DNA from 2 places in the Exiguobacterium sp. UBA3491 genome. Region 1 is predicted to be linked to the other one. Evidence: predicted binding sites of a transcription regulator. Region 1 holds the regulator's gene; the other holds the start of a gene.
The links. The regulator LexA, encoded in region 1, represses DNA repair genes until DNA is damaged. The targets are predictions, from matches to a motif close to CGAACATATGTTCG.

Region 1 (6,932 bases):
CTGAATCCCAATACGGTGCACCAAGACCGACAAAAGCAGGAACGACGTAAACACCGTCTGTTGAATCGACTTTCGTTGCATAGCCTTCTGAATCTTTCGCGTGTTTCAACATACGGAGTCCATCACGGAGCCACTGGATCGCAGAACCGGCGACGAAGATAGAACCCTCAAGCGCATATTCGACTTTTCCATCAACGCCCCAAGCAATTGTCGTCAGGAGTCCGTGGTCAGAAGAAACGGCTTTCTCACCCGTATTCATGAGCATGAAACAACCTGTTCCGTATGTGTTCTTTCCTTCACCCGCTTCGAAGCATGTTTGACCAAAGAGTGCAGCTTGTTGGTCACCAGCGATCCCAGCGATTGGCACTTCGTAACCGAAGAAGTGATACGGTACCGTCTTGTCGTAGACTTCACTCGATTGACGTACTTCTGGCAACATCGATGCAGGAACACCGAGGATATCGAGCAACTCTTCATCCCATTTTTGCTCATAGATGTTGTACATCAATGTCCGTGAAGCGTTCGTGTAATCCGTGATATGCGTTTTTCCACCAGACAATTTCCAAACGAGCCACGTATCAATCGTACCGAAGAGTAATTCACCGTTCTCTGCTTGCTCACGTGCGCCTTCGACATTGTCGAGAATCCATTTGACTTTCGTACCAGAGAAGTAGGCATCAATCAAAAGTCCTGTTTTATCACGGAACTTCTGATTCAAACCTTGTTCTTTTAAGTCGTCACAGATACCAGACGTTTGACGTGATTGCCAAACGAGTGCGTGATAAACCGGTTTACCTGTTTCTTTATTCCAGACCACTGTCGTTTCACGTTGGTTCGTGATTCCGATTCCGGCGATTTGCTCAGGTTTGATATCTGCTGTTCCGAGTGCTTCAGCCATGACAGCAAGAATTGAACCCCAGATTTCGTTTGCATCATGCTCGACCCAGCCTGGTTGTGGGAAGTATTGCTTGAATTCCCGTTGTGCCGAGTTGACGATTTTCCCGTCGTGATCGAAGATGATCGCACGTGAGCTTGTCGTACCTTGGTCGAGTGCTAGGATATACTTGTTTTCCATTTCGAAATCCCCCTTGAGCGGTATGTGTTAGTGAGACGTGATCTTAGTAGATCAATTGATAGATGAACACGGCAAGCGCTCCACCGATGATTGGACCGACGACTGGAATCCATGAGTAGCCCCAGTCAGATGAACCTTTATTCGGAATCGGTAGGATAGCGTGTGCGATACGCGGTCCAAGGTCACGGGCCGGGTTGATGGCATATCCTGTTGTACCACCAAGTGATAGACCGATGACGACGACGAGTAAACCGACGATAAGTGGTTTTAAGCCGTCACCGAATGTCGTTAAACCGAGCGCCAAGATACCGAAGACGAGAACGAATGTCCCGATGATTTCAGAAATCAAGTTCGACGGCGTATGGCGAATCGCTGGACCTGTTGCGAACACACCGAGTTTTGCAGCTTGATCATCAGTCGCTTCAAAATGTTTCATGTAATGAAGCCAAACGAGAATGGCGCCGATGAAAGCTCCGACAAGTTGTCCGGCAATATAGACAGGAACGTCTGCCCACGGTAAATCAGAGTTTAAAGCAAGTGCAATTGTTAAAGCAGGGTTCAAGTGCGCTCCACTCTCAGCAGCGACGAATGCTCCTGTCATGACGGCAAGACCCCAAGCGAACGTGATGACAATCCATCCGCTGTTTTCGGACTTCGTCTTTCTCAAGACGACACCGGCGACGACACCATCCCCGAGCAGAATGAGGATCATCGTACCGATCATTTCTAGTACAAAGTTATTCATGCAAAAACCCTCCCTTTGGATTAAAGCAAATAATGGTCTTTCTACTTTAAATTACTCCGATTTGATAACGTTTTCAATACATATAATTGAAATATAGGAATGGAAATTTTTTATTTTAATGTTTAAAGATACGAAAAATTGGATAAGCAAACACCTCGTCTTGCCTGCAAGCAAGCAAAAGAGGTGTTAACGACGACGCTTTTTTCTTTTTTTAGGTCGAAACCAACTACTGGAATAATCTAGTAGGATATGAATTGTACTCGCCACCATGATACCAATGACAAAAGCGGGTAGGGAAGCGAACCAGGAATCAATGGTCTCTGACGCGATGACTTGAAAATACAAGCTGAGAAATAATAAGGGAATCACAAGTGCAGCACTATAAAGGAGTCGGATGACATCCCCAATGATCAATCCGTGTGACCAGATCGAGCGGTGGGGCATGATCTTCACATAAGGCATCCACAGGACTCGAAATGGTCCAAAGCGATAATACGGTTCTGACTTTAAATCGAGGTCAGGTGACAACCAAAGCGTACCGACAGCGATTCCGATGGCAGTCGGTAACCAATCCGTTTGTTGCGTTGCGACCGAATACGCAACGTAACCCGTCAGTGCGACGGTATTGACGGTATCATGTACGTTTCCTGAGGGCATGAAAAAAGACCAGTCGTAACTGGTCCCTCCGTCAATGAATCGTCCGATACACGCCGATTACCTTACCAAGAATGGAGACATTATCGAAATACATCGGATCCATCGAGTCATTTTCTGGTTGTAGACGTACCTGTTGATCTTCTAAGAAGAACCGTTTCACCGTCGCTTCGCTATCTTCGGTCATAGCTACGACGATTTCTCCGTTTTCTGCTGTGTTTTGTTGGCGTACGATGACACGATCGCCGTCAAGAATACCTGCGTTAATCATTGATTCCCCATCGATCGTCAACATGAAGACCGTTTCGTTTCCTACATAATGTGCAGGAAGCGGGAATTGTTCTTCGATGTTTTCAATCGCTGTAATCGGAAGACCAGCTGTGACTTTCCCGATGACGGGAACATGAACGATGGCTTCCGTGATTTCTTCAGGCTTATCAAGCAATATCTCAATCGCACGTGGTTTCGTCGGGTCACGGCGAATCATTCCCCGTTTCTCGAGTCGATCCAAATGACCGTGTACCGTCGAGCTAGACGCGAGTCCGACTGCTTCTCCGATTTCACGAACTGATGGGGGATACCCCTTCAGTTTCACTTCAGAGACGATGTAGTCGAGAATCTCTTGTTGACGCTTAGACATTTTCCGCATACGAATTGCCACCTCTTTCTGGATTGAATTTTGAAATGTAAGAATATATGTTTCTAAATTCACTATAACATAGAACAAATGAGCGTACAAACAATTGTTCGACATTTTGTGTTGACCGAACACGGGTTCTGTGTTTATTATGAGTTATGCGAACAATTGTTCCGCGAACGTTTATTCTAACTCATTCATTTCATATTTGGAGGGATTCATGATGATTCATACGATTCGTACTCATGCTTTTTCTATTCTCTTCTATGCATTAAGTATTGCCTTCGTGATCTTTTTACTCACACCACGCCCAGATGAAAAAGTAGCGCAATTGATGACGGCTTCCGTTACGGTCGATGAGAACGCTACAGTCGAACAAATTGCTGAAGTCTACAATGACGGTTCGATGTCAGATGAGGAATACGTCAACTGGTTGATCAAAAATAATGATGTTGAGACAAAACATGTCATCTCAAAAAGCAAAATCGTTGTACCAATCGCACAGCAATGACAAAATGGAAAAGTTGTGAAAGAACGAACAGGGATGTGAGGTACGATGAAGGTCGTGATTTATTGTCGAGTATCGACCGAAAAAGAAGCACAAGATAGTTCGATTGAACGCCAACGGATGGAGCTTTCGAAGGTTGCTTCTCAAAAGGGATTTGATGTCGTGGACATCGTCTCTGAAAAAGAGAGTGGATATGATGTTGATCGGGAAGGGATGCTAACAGTTCTTGATTATGTGACACGCGATACGGTAGATGCGGTCCTGGTGACAGATGATACACGGATTGGTCGAGGGAATGCAAAAATCGCTATTTTGCATACATTCAAAAAACATGGGGTCCGCTTGATGACGCTTGATTCAGATGGAGAATATCAACTTGCGGATGCAGAAGCGATGGTCCTTGAGATCGTCTCACTCGTGGAAGAATACCAACGGAAACTGCATAATGCAAAAATCGCCCGTGGCATGCGGCGAGCAGTCGAACAAGGTTTTCGCCCGGAACGAAATCTCAATCGTCAAGGAGAGAACGCAGGACGTAGTCGAAAAGACGTACCGATCGAAGAAATTGTACGTCTTCGAGAACTCGGATTGACGTTTTCTGATATCGCCATCACCTTGCGGGGGATGGGGCATGATATTTCAAAAGCAACGGTCAATCGTCGATATCTTGAATACCGCGAACTGACACCTAGCCCGGAATGAGAAGCAAGTAACCCGTCGACTGACGCGGTTAACTTGCTTTTTTTTATAAGCTCTTTTACAGTAAGAATACAATTGAACAACTCAAGTTTGAGTCATAAAGAAAGAGGGATTCCATGTTATCACAAGAACAATTAGATCGAATCAATGCATTAGCGAATAAATCAAAAGTCGAGCCGTTATCAGAAGCGGAAACGGCAGAGCAAAAAGAATTACGTGCAGCGTATCTCGCAGCATTCCGTGGATCGTTCAAAAACCAACTCATGGGCATGAAAATCGTCGATGAAGAAGGAACGGACGTAACACCAGAGAAATTGAAACAAGCACAAGAAGAAGAACGGAATAAACAATAATCGTTCGTTTCTTTTATAGAAAAAAGAGGTCTCGCGTCAAGCGGACCTCTTTTTTTGTTTAGAGCGAGTATCTTTTTTGTTTAGAGTGAGTAGGTGAGGAAACATTGTACGATAGCAATACATCTTAATAGAGGACATTCATCGATTCAGACATCCTGTATGAGTCGATAGAACGGCTATAGATAGCGCATTCATTTTAATGTGACATACTATTTAGAAAAGTTGTATCACATTTAAGAGTATGCTAAAATGAGTAGGAATTTGTGAAAAAGAGAGAGGATGATTGTTTTGACGAACATGACGACAGTAGAACAATTAGCAATTAATACGATTCGTACCTTATCGATTGATGCCGTACAAAAGGCGAACTCGGGTCACCCAGGTATGCCAATGGGAGCAGCGCCGATGGCATTCTCGCTTTGGGCGGATCATATGAACCACAACCCTAAAAATCCAGAATGGTTCAACCGCGACCGTTTTGTACTTTCAGCCGGACACGGTTCTATGCTTCTCTACTCACTCCTCCACCTATCGGGATATGATCTATCGATGGATGATCTTAAATCATTCCGTCAATGGGGATCAAAAACACCAGGTCACCCGGAATACCGTCACACGGCTGGTGTAGATGCGACAACGGGTCCACTTGGTCAAGGGATCGCGATGGCAGTTGGTATGGCGATGGCAGAACGTCATCTTGAAGCAAAATACAACCGTGACGATCTCAACGTCGTTGATCACTTCACATACGGAATTTGTGGAGATGGAGACTTAATGGAAGGTGTCTCAGCTGAAGCGGCTTCACTCGCAGGTCACCTTGGTCTTGGTAAATTGGTCGTATTGTATGATTCAAACGATATCTCACTTGATGGCGATCTCGATAAATCATTCTCTGAAAACGTCCAGAAACGCTTCGAAGCGTACAACTGGCAAGTCATTCGCGTAGAAGACGGAACGGATATCGATTCGATTTCGAAAGCAATCGCGGCGGCACAGGCAGAGACGACAAAACCGACATTGATTGAAGTCAAGACAGTCATCGGTTTCGGTTCACCGAACAAATCAGGGAAGTCGGCTTCTCACGGTGCACCACTTGGTGAAGCAGAAATCAAATTGACGAAAGCAAGCTACATTTGGGATCACGAAGAGTTCTACGTTCCTGAAGAAGTCAAATCATTGTTTGACGAGCGGGTCGTCCAACGTGGTGCTTCTGCAGAAGACGCATGGAACGAGACGATGAAACAATACGAAGCAGCGCACCCAGAATTGCATGCTGAACTCGTTCGCGCAATCGCAAACGAATTGCCAAGCAACTGGGAAGCAGACCTTCCGACATACGACTTGTCGTCGAAAAAAGCAACGCGTCAAACAAGCGGTGAAGTCTTGAATGGTCTCGCGAAGAACGTTCCGACATTGTTCGGTGGTTCAGCTGACCTTGCAGGATCAAACAACACGATGCTTAAAGGCGAAGCAGACTTCGATATCGATCCAAGCGGTCGCAACATCTGGTTCGGGGTACGTGAATTCGCAATGGCAGCAGCTGTCAACGGTATGGCACTTCACGGCGGCGTCATTCCTTACGGCGCGACATTCTTTGTCTTCTCGGATTACCTCCGTCCAGCTGTTCGTTTAGCAGCATTAATGGGACTTCCATCAATCTTCGTCTTGACGCACGACTCGATCGCTGTCGGTGAAGATGGTCCAACACACGAGCCAGTCGAACACTTGATGAGCTTCCGTGCAATGCCGAACGTCACGATCTACCGTCCAGCAGACGGAAAAGAGACGATCGCAGCATGGAAAACAGCAGTTCAAGCAAAAGATAAACCGACACTCCTCGTCTTGACACGTCAAGGTCTTCCTGAACTTGAAGGTACGACGACAGAGGGTGCTGAAAAAGGTGGTTATGTCATCGCTGGTGACGTTACGAAAGCTGATACACTCTTGCTCGGTACTGGTTCAGAAGTTCACCTTCTTGTCGAAGCACAAAAAGAACTTGGTGAATCAGCAGCTGTCGTTTCACTTCCATCATGGGAAGTATTCGAAGCACAATCAGCAGAGTATAAAGAATCGGTTCTTCCGAAACACATCACGAAACGTGTAGCAATCGAAGCAGGGGCTTCACTCGGTTGGTACAAATATGTAGGAACAGAAGGACAGGTCATCGGAATCGATCGTTTCGGCGCATCTGCTCCTGGAGACTTCCTCTTGAAAGAATACGGCATGTCTGTTGAGAACGTTTTAGCGACTGTCAAGCAACT
Region 2 (6,932 bases), on a different contig from region 1:
GGGATCATCATCTCCGGTGGCGAGACCGAATTGTATCAGCAATACTTGGTCGCGACACCGATTGGTGACATCATCCAGTCGCGTTTCGTAAACGGTGTTCCGGTCGCTGGCTTTTCTGCCGGTGCCCTCGTTTCACCCGAACGTTGTGTGATTCCGGAGATCGACCAACGCGACAATCGACGTCTTCGCTTGCCTGGTCTTGCCCTGCTGAAAGACGCGGTCGTCTGTGTCCATTACGAGACGTGGGGCGAAGCTTCCCACCTGGTGAAATCCTTTACGGAAGAAGGCACGAGCCGTGCCTTCGGGCTGGCTGACGAGAGCGGGATCTATCTACGCGATCAGCAGCTGATCGAAACGGAAGGAACCGATCCCGTCGCATTATCGCGGAATCCCGTCAAATGACAGCAATCGTTCCTGCCGTCAAAGGCATCATCATTCACGAGCAACGTCTTCTGATCGTCCGCCGGGCTGCTGCCGACTTCGGTGGCGGCACGTGGGAATGTCCGGGTGGCAAGATCGACTTCGGTGAACTGCCGCTCGACAGCCTTGTTCGCGAGATAAAAGAAGAGACACAGTTGACCGTTACGCCGGAACGTCTACTCTATGCCTCGAGCTTCCTAACGCATAAAGATCGACAAATCATTTTGTTGATGTACGTCTGCGCGACGAACCAGACGAGTGTTCAGTTATCCGCAGAACACGACGCTTATCTCTGGGCGGACGAAGAAATGATCCGTCAGTTGATTGCGCCAAATATTTTGGCTGATTTTGAGCGATATGATGTCTGGTCTCTCCTTAGTTGAACGTAATATACTGCCTTGTCTAACGCTCTCGTCAGACAAGGCAGTATTTTTTTCATTATCGAACAGTTGTCGTGTTTTTAAAGTAATGAACAGGGAATCCCTTAAATATATCTATCGTATACATTATTAAGGGGGAATCTTTCATGGACCGTCAAGCCGAAAAACGAAAAAGTAAGATGCCGTTCTTCATCATTCTTGTCATTGCCATATTTGTCATCGTTGCTGCTGCGTTGATCATTTATGTGACGTCTGAACCAAAAGAAGAGACACAAGCACTTATGACACATCTTGCGACTGTCCTTCCGATTTACGTGAACTAGATTCACAAGACCTTTACACAAGTCGTACAACGCCTTCATACATGTTGAGCTATCTCCTCCCGATAGGAATACGGGAGGAGATATTTTATGCCAAAGAAAAAACGATTACTGGCACAACAATTAAATGGATGGTTGATTCCGATCGTCGCCATCGGACTGATCGTGATCAGTGGTCTAAGCGTTTACGCGTCGTACCAACAATCCGTCGCAGCGACTGAGGAACGGCTGATGCGCGAATTAACGATGTTTGATGCGAACGTCCGGGCAACGTTTCTCGCATATCCGAATGACGCAACAGACCGTACGCGTGCCATTAAACGATTACAACAGCAACAGCGAACCGACTTATCACGTGATGACTACATAACTCGCTTTCAAAGCCTGAACACGAGTGAGGCGTTCCGACCGTTGACACTCGACCCAGCAAAACGGAAACAACTACTACAGCATTTAAAAACAGCTCGTACATATGCCTTTTCAAATCAAGACCAGTTTCTTGTCGCGATGACGATTCCGGAACTCGATGACGTCATCTTGCTGACGACCGATCGCGATAAATTAATCGCTCCTGCTCGAGATTTAGCTTGGACACTCATCTGGGTGAGCGTGATCACACTTGTCAGCATCAGCCTCTTGATCCGCTGGCGAATTCAACGACAACTAGCACCGTTATCGAAACTCGCTCTACAGATTGAAGAAGCCCATGCGAAGCGATCGTATCGTCCGTTAACGCTTAAGACGACGACCCTTGAGTTACAACAGCTCACGTTTCAATACAATCAATTGATGCAACAGATTGGGGATTTGACGACCGAAATGCAACAAGCCAGTCAGGAACTTGAATCCGTCCAACCCCACTTTTCATCGCACTTATCCGCGATGGATCAGTCGGTGCATGCCGTCGATGAAGTCGCCGGTTCCTTACTTGCGCAATCGACGCAGATGAATCAGACGATCATCGCCTCCACACGTTTGACTGCCCAAGGACACGATGCGTTAAGCGAAATGCAAACGACACTTCTGAACAGCCAACGTGCCGTAACTCGTTTTCAACAGACTGTTCAGACGAATCACACGACACTTGGGACATTACAACAAGAAAGCCACTTGCTGAAGGAACAATCCGCGACGACAGAGCAAATCTTGCAACAGACCTCACATCTACAGCAGCAGATGGAAACCTCGATTTCCCACATCCAGCGTGTCGCTGAAGAGACGCGCCGCCTATCGCTAAATGCGCTGATCGAGTCAACTCGTGCTGGCGAAGCCGGTCGTGGCTTCACGGTCGTGGCCAAGGAAGTCGAAAGACTAGCGATCGATATCCGGACGAGTACGGACCACATCCGTCAGGTCAATCAAACGTGGACGACAGGGCTCACTCAAGTCGAACAAGCGCTCTCGCAAATGACGGAACGGTTTCTCTCGACGTCACAACAGCTTGAGACGGCAACGGAGCATTTAAAACAGATGCTGACCGAAGCGACGACGATCGAGACGACACTGGGTACCGTTGAACAGCAGCGCCAAATCGTCGCAGATGTTCAGTCGAACATGCAGGAACATCTACAGTCTGTTCAACAGTTGATGTCGGAGCTTTCCTCCTACAGCCAGGTGCTCGGGGAACAGATGCAACACCATGTCACTCAGCAGACGGAATTGAAGACACATAGTGCGGTACTTGAGTCACGGATCAGTTCGTTACAACAGACCGTTCGTGCCGGCGAACAATCGTCTTAAATCAAAGGAGCGCCTACCATCTCTGGTAAGCGCTCCTTTCCTCTGGTCTCAGCCGATATAACGTGCTTCCTTTTTATCGATGATGTTGCGAATTCGGTTCTCCGTCACCTGATACTGCCTTGCCAGTTGACGAATCGTCTTTCCTTTTTCATACTGCGTGCGAATCGTTCGAATCTGAAACGGTGACAGCGTCACATGTTGACCTAACAAGAGATCAAACTCGCCCAGCAATTCAGTATACTGCTGATCGATTGAAGGCAGGACATCTAAGTTCGACAACTGATCGTCAGCCCGTTTGCCGTTGCGCCGGACGAGTCGCGCTTCCGTGACGTCAGCCGTCAGAAAAGCTTGTGCAACGAGTAGACCGACCTGCACGCGTTCTCCTCGACCACGTTGATAGAGCGTCACTTTGCGATACCCTTCCCGATTGATTCGCGGACGGAGCAAGACACCTTTTCGTCGTTGCTGGACACCGCGACATGTCACGATCGTCCGGTCGAGCGACCTGACGCGACCAAGCGATGAGACTTCATATATACCTACATAGCCGATGACGGCCTTCCATTGCTCTTGCATAGTTGTCCTCCTTCAGACAAGGACACGACGGGACTTCATACCTGAATTATATCAAATTACGAACAAGCGTTCTAGTGATGTCACTCATCGGAATGTGCTATTCTTAGCAGAAAAAGGAAATGAGGTTCGTCCATGAAATTTGTCTTGTTACTTGGTCCCCAAGCGGTCGGAAAGATGACGATTGGTCAGGAAATCGAACGGTTGACGGAGATGAAAGTCTTCCATAACCACCAGACGATCGACTTGTTATTGCCTTATTTTGATTTCTCTGAACCCGCCCATCACCGCTTAAAAGATACGATTCGGCGCGAGATGTTCAAGGAAATGGCGAACAGTTCGCTTGAAGGTGTCCTGTTTACATTCCTCTGTTTATTCGGCGTCGAAGGTGGTGGTCTCGAGTTCATCGAAGAAACGGTTGAGTTGTTCGAACAAGCAGGTGCTGACGTCTATATCGTTGAACTGGATGCGCCGGTCGCGACCCGTCTGCACCGGAACACGACCGAAAACCGATTGACGCACAAAGTGACGAAGCGCGACCTCGCTGCTTCTGAACAAGACTTACGCGAGACGGCAGACGGATACCGGACACGCTCGCTGCCAGGCGAATTGCCGGACGTCAATTATCTCTTTCTTGATACGGAACAGTTAAGTGCGCGTGAAAGCGCTGAAGCGATTTGCGACCATTTCAACTGGTCGAAAACAACGGTCTAATCACAAATAAGCCCCGTCTGCTGAGCAGGACGGGGCTTTAATGATGAAGTTCACGTGCATATCGATTCGCCTGCAACTGAAATCCGTTGCGACGCCAGACCGTCTCACTGCCCGCTTCACTATAAACACGCGTCAATAATAATGTCCGCGCGAGATATGACAAAATCGACGTCAAGGCTTCCGTGATGTACCCGTGCTGATCGCCTTCATCATTTGACGTATATCGCAGGCTTCCGATTGAATCATCCCATGTAAAAATAATCGTTCCGACGATCGTTTTCTCACGTAACGCATGCAGCGTCCACTTACAACCCGATTCTTCATCCGTTGCTTCGACAAATAATCGTGACGTTTTAAAATCCGGATGCCGTCCTTGCATTCAGCTCTCCTCCTCGACCTCAAACGTTGCTGTCGCGTAAGCCTCTCCGTTAATCAAAATCGTCAATGTGTGTGTACCAGGATAATGGACACGCGTCGTCATGTTCCGAAACGATTGGCGTCGTTCGACTTGTAAGACACCTTTAACTTCTCGCTCCCGCAGTTGAAACACCTTCCGACTCGTTCTGCGTTGTTTGACGTAATCGATCGCGTACTCCAAGCGTAAACGTTGTGGAACAGAACTCGTCACGGTGAACGAGAAGTCGAGCTCTTTGCCAATCGTAACCGGCGAGACGACTAAATTTGTAATCTCGACCTCCCCTTGCGTAACGTGTCCGAACAACTGTAAGACTTCTGGATTTCCGCGTTTGAGTAACGTCCGGGAAGCATGACGTAAAATCCAGTCCGTATTCGGATCTGTTCTTAAGTGACGTTCGATCCGCTCAATCAGATATTCCGGATGCGTCTTTGAAATATCGTTCAAGTGATTAGCGACACTTTTTCGGACGTAGAGTGACGGATCCTGTAGTAACGCGTCAAGAATTGGTAATGACGGTCGCGGATCAGCAATCAGACTCGGAATCGCTTGTCCCCATGGCAGACGCGGTCGTGTCCCTTCCGACGCTAAGCGCCGAACATGTTCATCGTCTGATGTTGCCCACATGAGTGCTTGCTCGAGATAACGCTCTTGATCAGCGAGTAGAAAACGCCGGACAGCGAACTCAGACGTCGAATACGGTGTCAATTTAGCGAGCGTTGCTAACGCAAGTGTCCAGTCAGTGAGTGTTGCTGTCCGCTCGACATACTCGGGAAAAACGATCCCTGGTAACCCAGTAAACTGTGGTGCGAGTCGTTCCAGCTCCCCAATCGAGTCCGGAAACGGTGGCAGGACGGATTCTAGTGTCTCCGCAACACGACGGACGCGTTGTTTAAACGCAAGCTCTTCCCAGTTCTCCCGTTCGACTCGTCTGCGAAAATCTGATACATCGACCGCTTCTCCTAAGCCATCGAGCCAACTCGGTGAAAACACATCTTTAATCAAACTCATCCTACATCCAGTCCTCTCTTTGTACGCTCCAGTTTGAGCAATGTTTCCTTGCGTGCAAGTCCCCCGGCGTATCCACCTAAATCCCCATTCGTTCGAATGACCCGATGACATGGAATGATGATTGCCAGTTGATTTGCTCCGTTGGCTCGTGCGACAGCGCGAACAGCGGTTGGTTGACCAATTCGGATGGCTAGTTCCTGATACGAGATCGTCTCGCCACTCGGAATCCGTTCAAGTTCTTCCCAGACGCGGCGTTGAAAGGGCGTTCCGTACCGCATCAGTGGCGTCTGAAACAAGACCGGTTCTCCTTTGAAGTAACGACGGAGCTCCCCTTCAATCTGTCCAAAGATGGGTGACTCCCCAGGCACGATGACGGCATGTGCTTTTTGACGCAATTGTTCAATTTCCCGTTCAAGTCCCCTTCGATCGACGAATTCAAGAAGATGTAAGTGTTGTTCATCCGCAATCGCGAGCATCGAACCGAGTGGTGTATCAAGCCATTTTGCGCGCAAGACCTGTCCGTCAAAACGTGACGGTGCTTCCCCGAGCATCCGTGCTGACGCTTCACGAAAACCGCTGCTTGATTCATAGCCTCCTACTAACTGCCCTTCGATGACCGGCTTCCCAGTCCGAATCTCTTTCATCGCTAACCCCATCCGCCGTGCCCGAGCATAGGCAACGAACGTCATTCCGAAGCGTTTCTTGAACTGGCGCCGTGCTGTTGATTCGTCCAAACCAAGTGCTCGGAAATCAGCTTCTTTGAACCGTTTATCTGGTTCCGCCTCGACTGCTTCGATCAAGCGTTGAATCGTACCGTGATCGCCTGGATAAGCGAGCGGATGACACCGTCTGCACGGTCGATAAGAGGCAAGCAATGCCTCTTGCGCCGTCTCGAAAAACTCACAGTTCTCCGCTTTCGGTTTTCGCGCTGGACACGTCGGGCGGCAAAAAATACCGGTTGTCTTGACCCCGACGAAAAACGTTCCTTCGTACGTCGCGTCACGTCGAACAAGTGCCTCATAATACATATGATGTTCCATCGCTTTCCCCTCCTTTGTCTTTAGTATAACGGCTTGTCCGGTTACGATGTCGCCGAAAATCAGGCATCGATCTGTTTAAGATTCACTTAAGAATTCTCTACCTGTTTTCGAAAGGGACGACGTGCATACTACATGCTATACTCAACGGAAAGTAGGGTTTTCATGTTTGATTTTTTTAAAAGAAACATTTCACGGAATCGGTGATCTTCGGATTTCAATCAAAGAAGGAGCACAAGGCATCCAACTGATTTGCTCGAATGCGATTGAAACGATCTATACGCTAGAGAAACTAAACGCGTGATTGACGCCGTTCGGAACG

Region 2: a site for LexA is predicted at 3,496-3,509, ahead of B4F99_RS05565 (NUMOD4 domain-containing protein). Genes of this name have one in related genera too.

Annotation. Positions count from the first base shown of each region.
Region 1 is NZ_DFQK01000012.1:223,218-230,149, forward strand. It holds gene glpK (glycerol kinase GlpK) at 1-1,075, opposite strand, end outside; gene B4F99_RS04205 (MIP/aquaporin family protein) at 1,119-1,820, opposite strand; gene B4F99_RS04210 (metal-binding protein) at 2,007-2,477, opposite strand; gene lexA (transcriptional repressor LexA) at 2,509-3,123, opposite strand; gene yneA (cell division suppressor protein YneA) at 3,335-3,622, shown strand; gene B4F99_RS04225 (YneB family resolvase-like protein) at 3,668-4,321, shown strand; gene B4F99_RS04230 (DUF896 domain-containing protein) at 4,435-4,671, shown strand; gene tkt (transketolase) at 4,951-6,932, shown strand, end outside.
Region 2 is NZ_DFQK01000015.1:118,396-125,327, forward strand. It holds gene B4F99_RS05545 (Type 1 glutamine amidotransferase-like domain-containing protein) at 1-402, shown strand, start outside; gene B4F99_RS05550 (NUDIX hydrolase) at 399-803, shown strand; gene B4F99_RS05555 (hypothetical protein) at 947-1,123, shown strand; gene B4F99_RS05560 (methyl-accepting chemotaxis protein) at 1,211-2,860, shown strand; gene B4F99_RS05565 (NUMOD4 domain-containing protein) at 2,909-3,436, opposite strand; gene B4F99_RS05570 (AAA family ATPase) at 3,569-4,147, shown strand; gene B4F99_RS05575 (GNAT family N-acetyltransferase) at 4,185-4,526, opposite strand; gene B4F99_RS05580 (DNA alkylation repair protein) at 4,527-5,573, opposite strand; gene B4F99_RS05585 (bifunctional transcriptional activator/DNA repair enzyme AdaA) at 5,570-6,613, opposite strand; gene B4F99_RS05590 (hypothetical protein) at 6,780-6,914, shown strand; gene B4F99_RS15500 (ATP-binding protein) at 6,915-6,932, shown strand, end outside.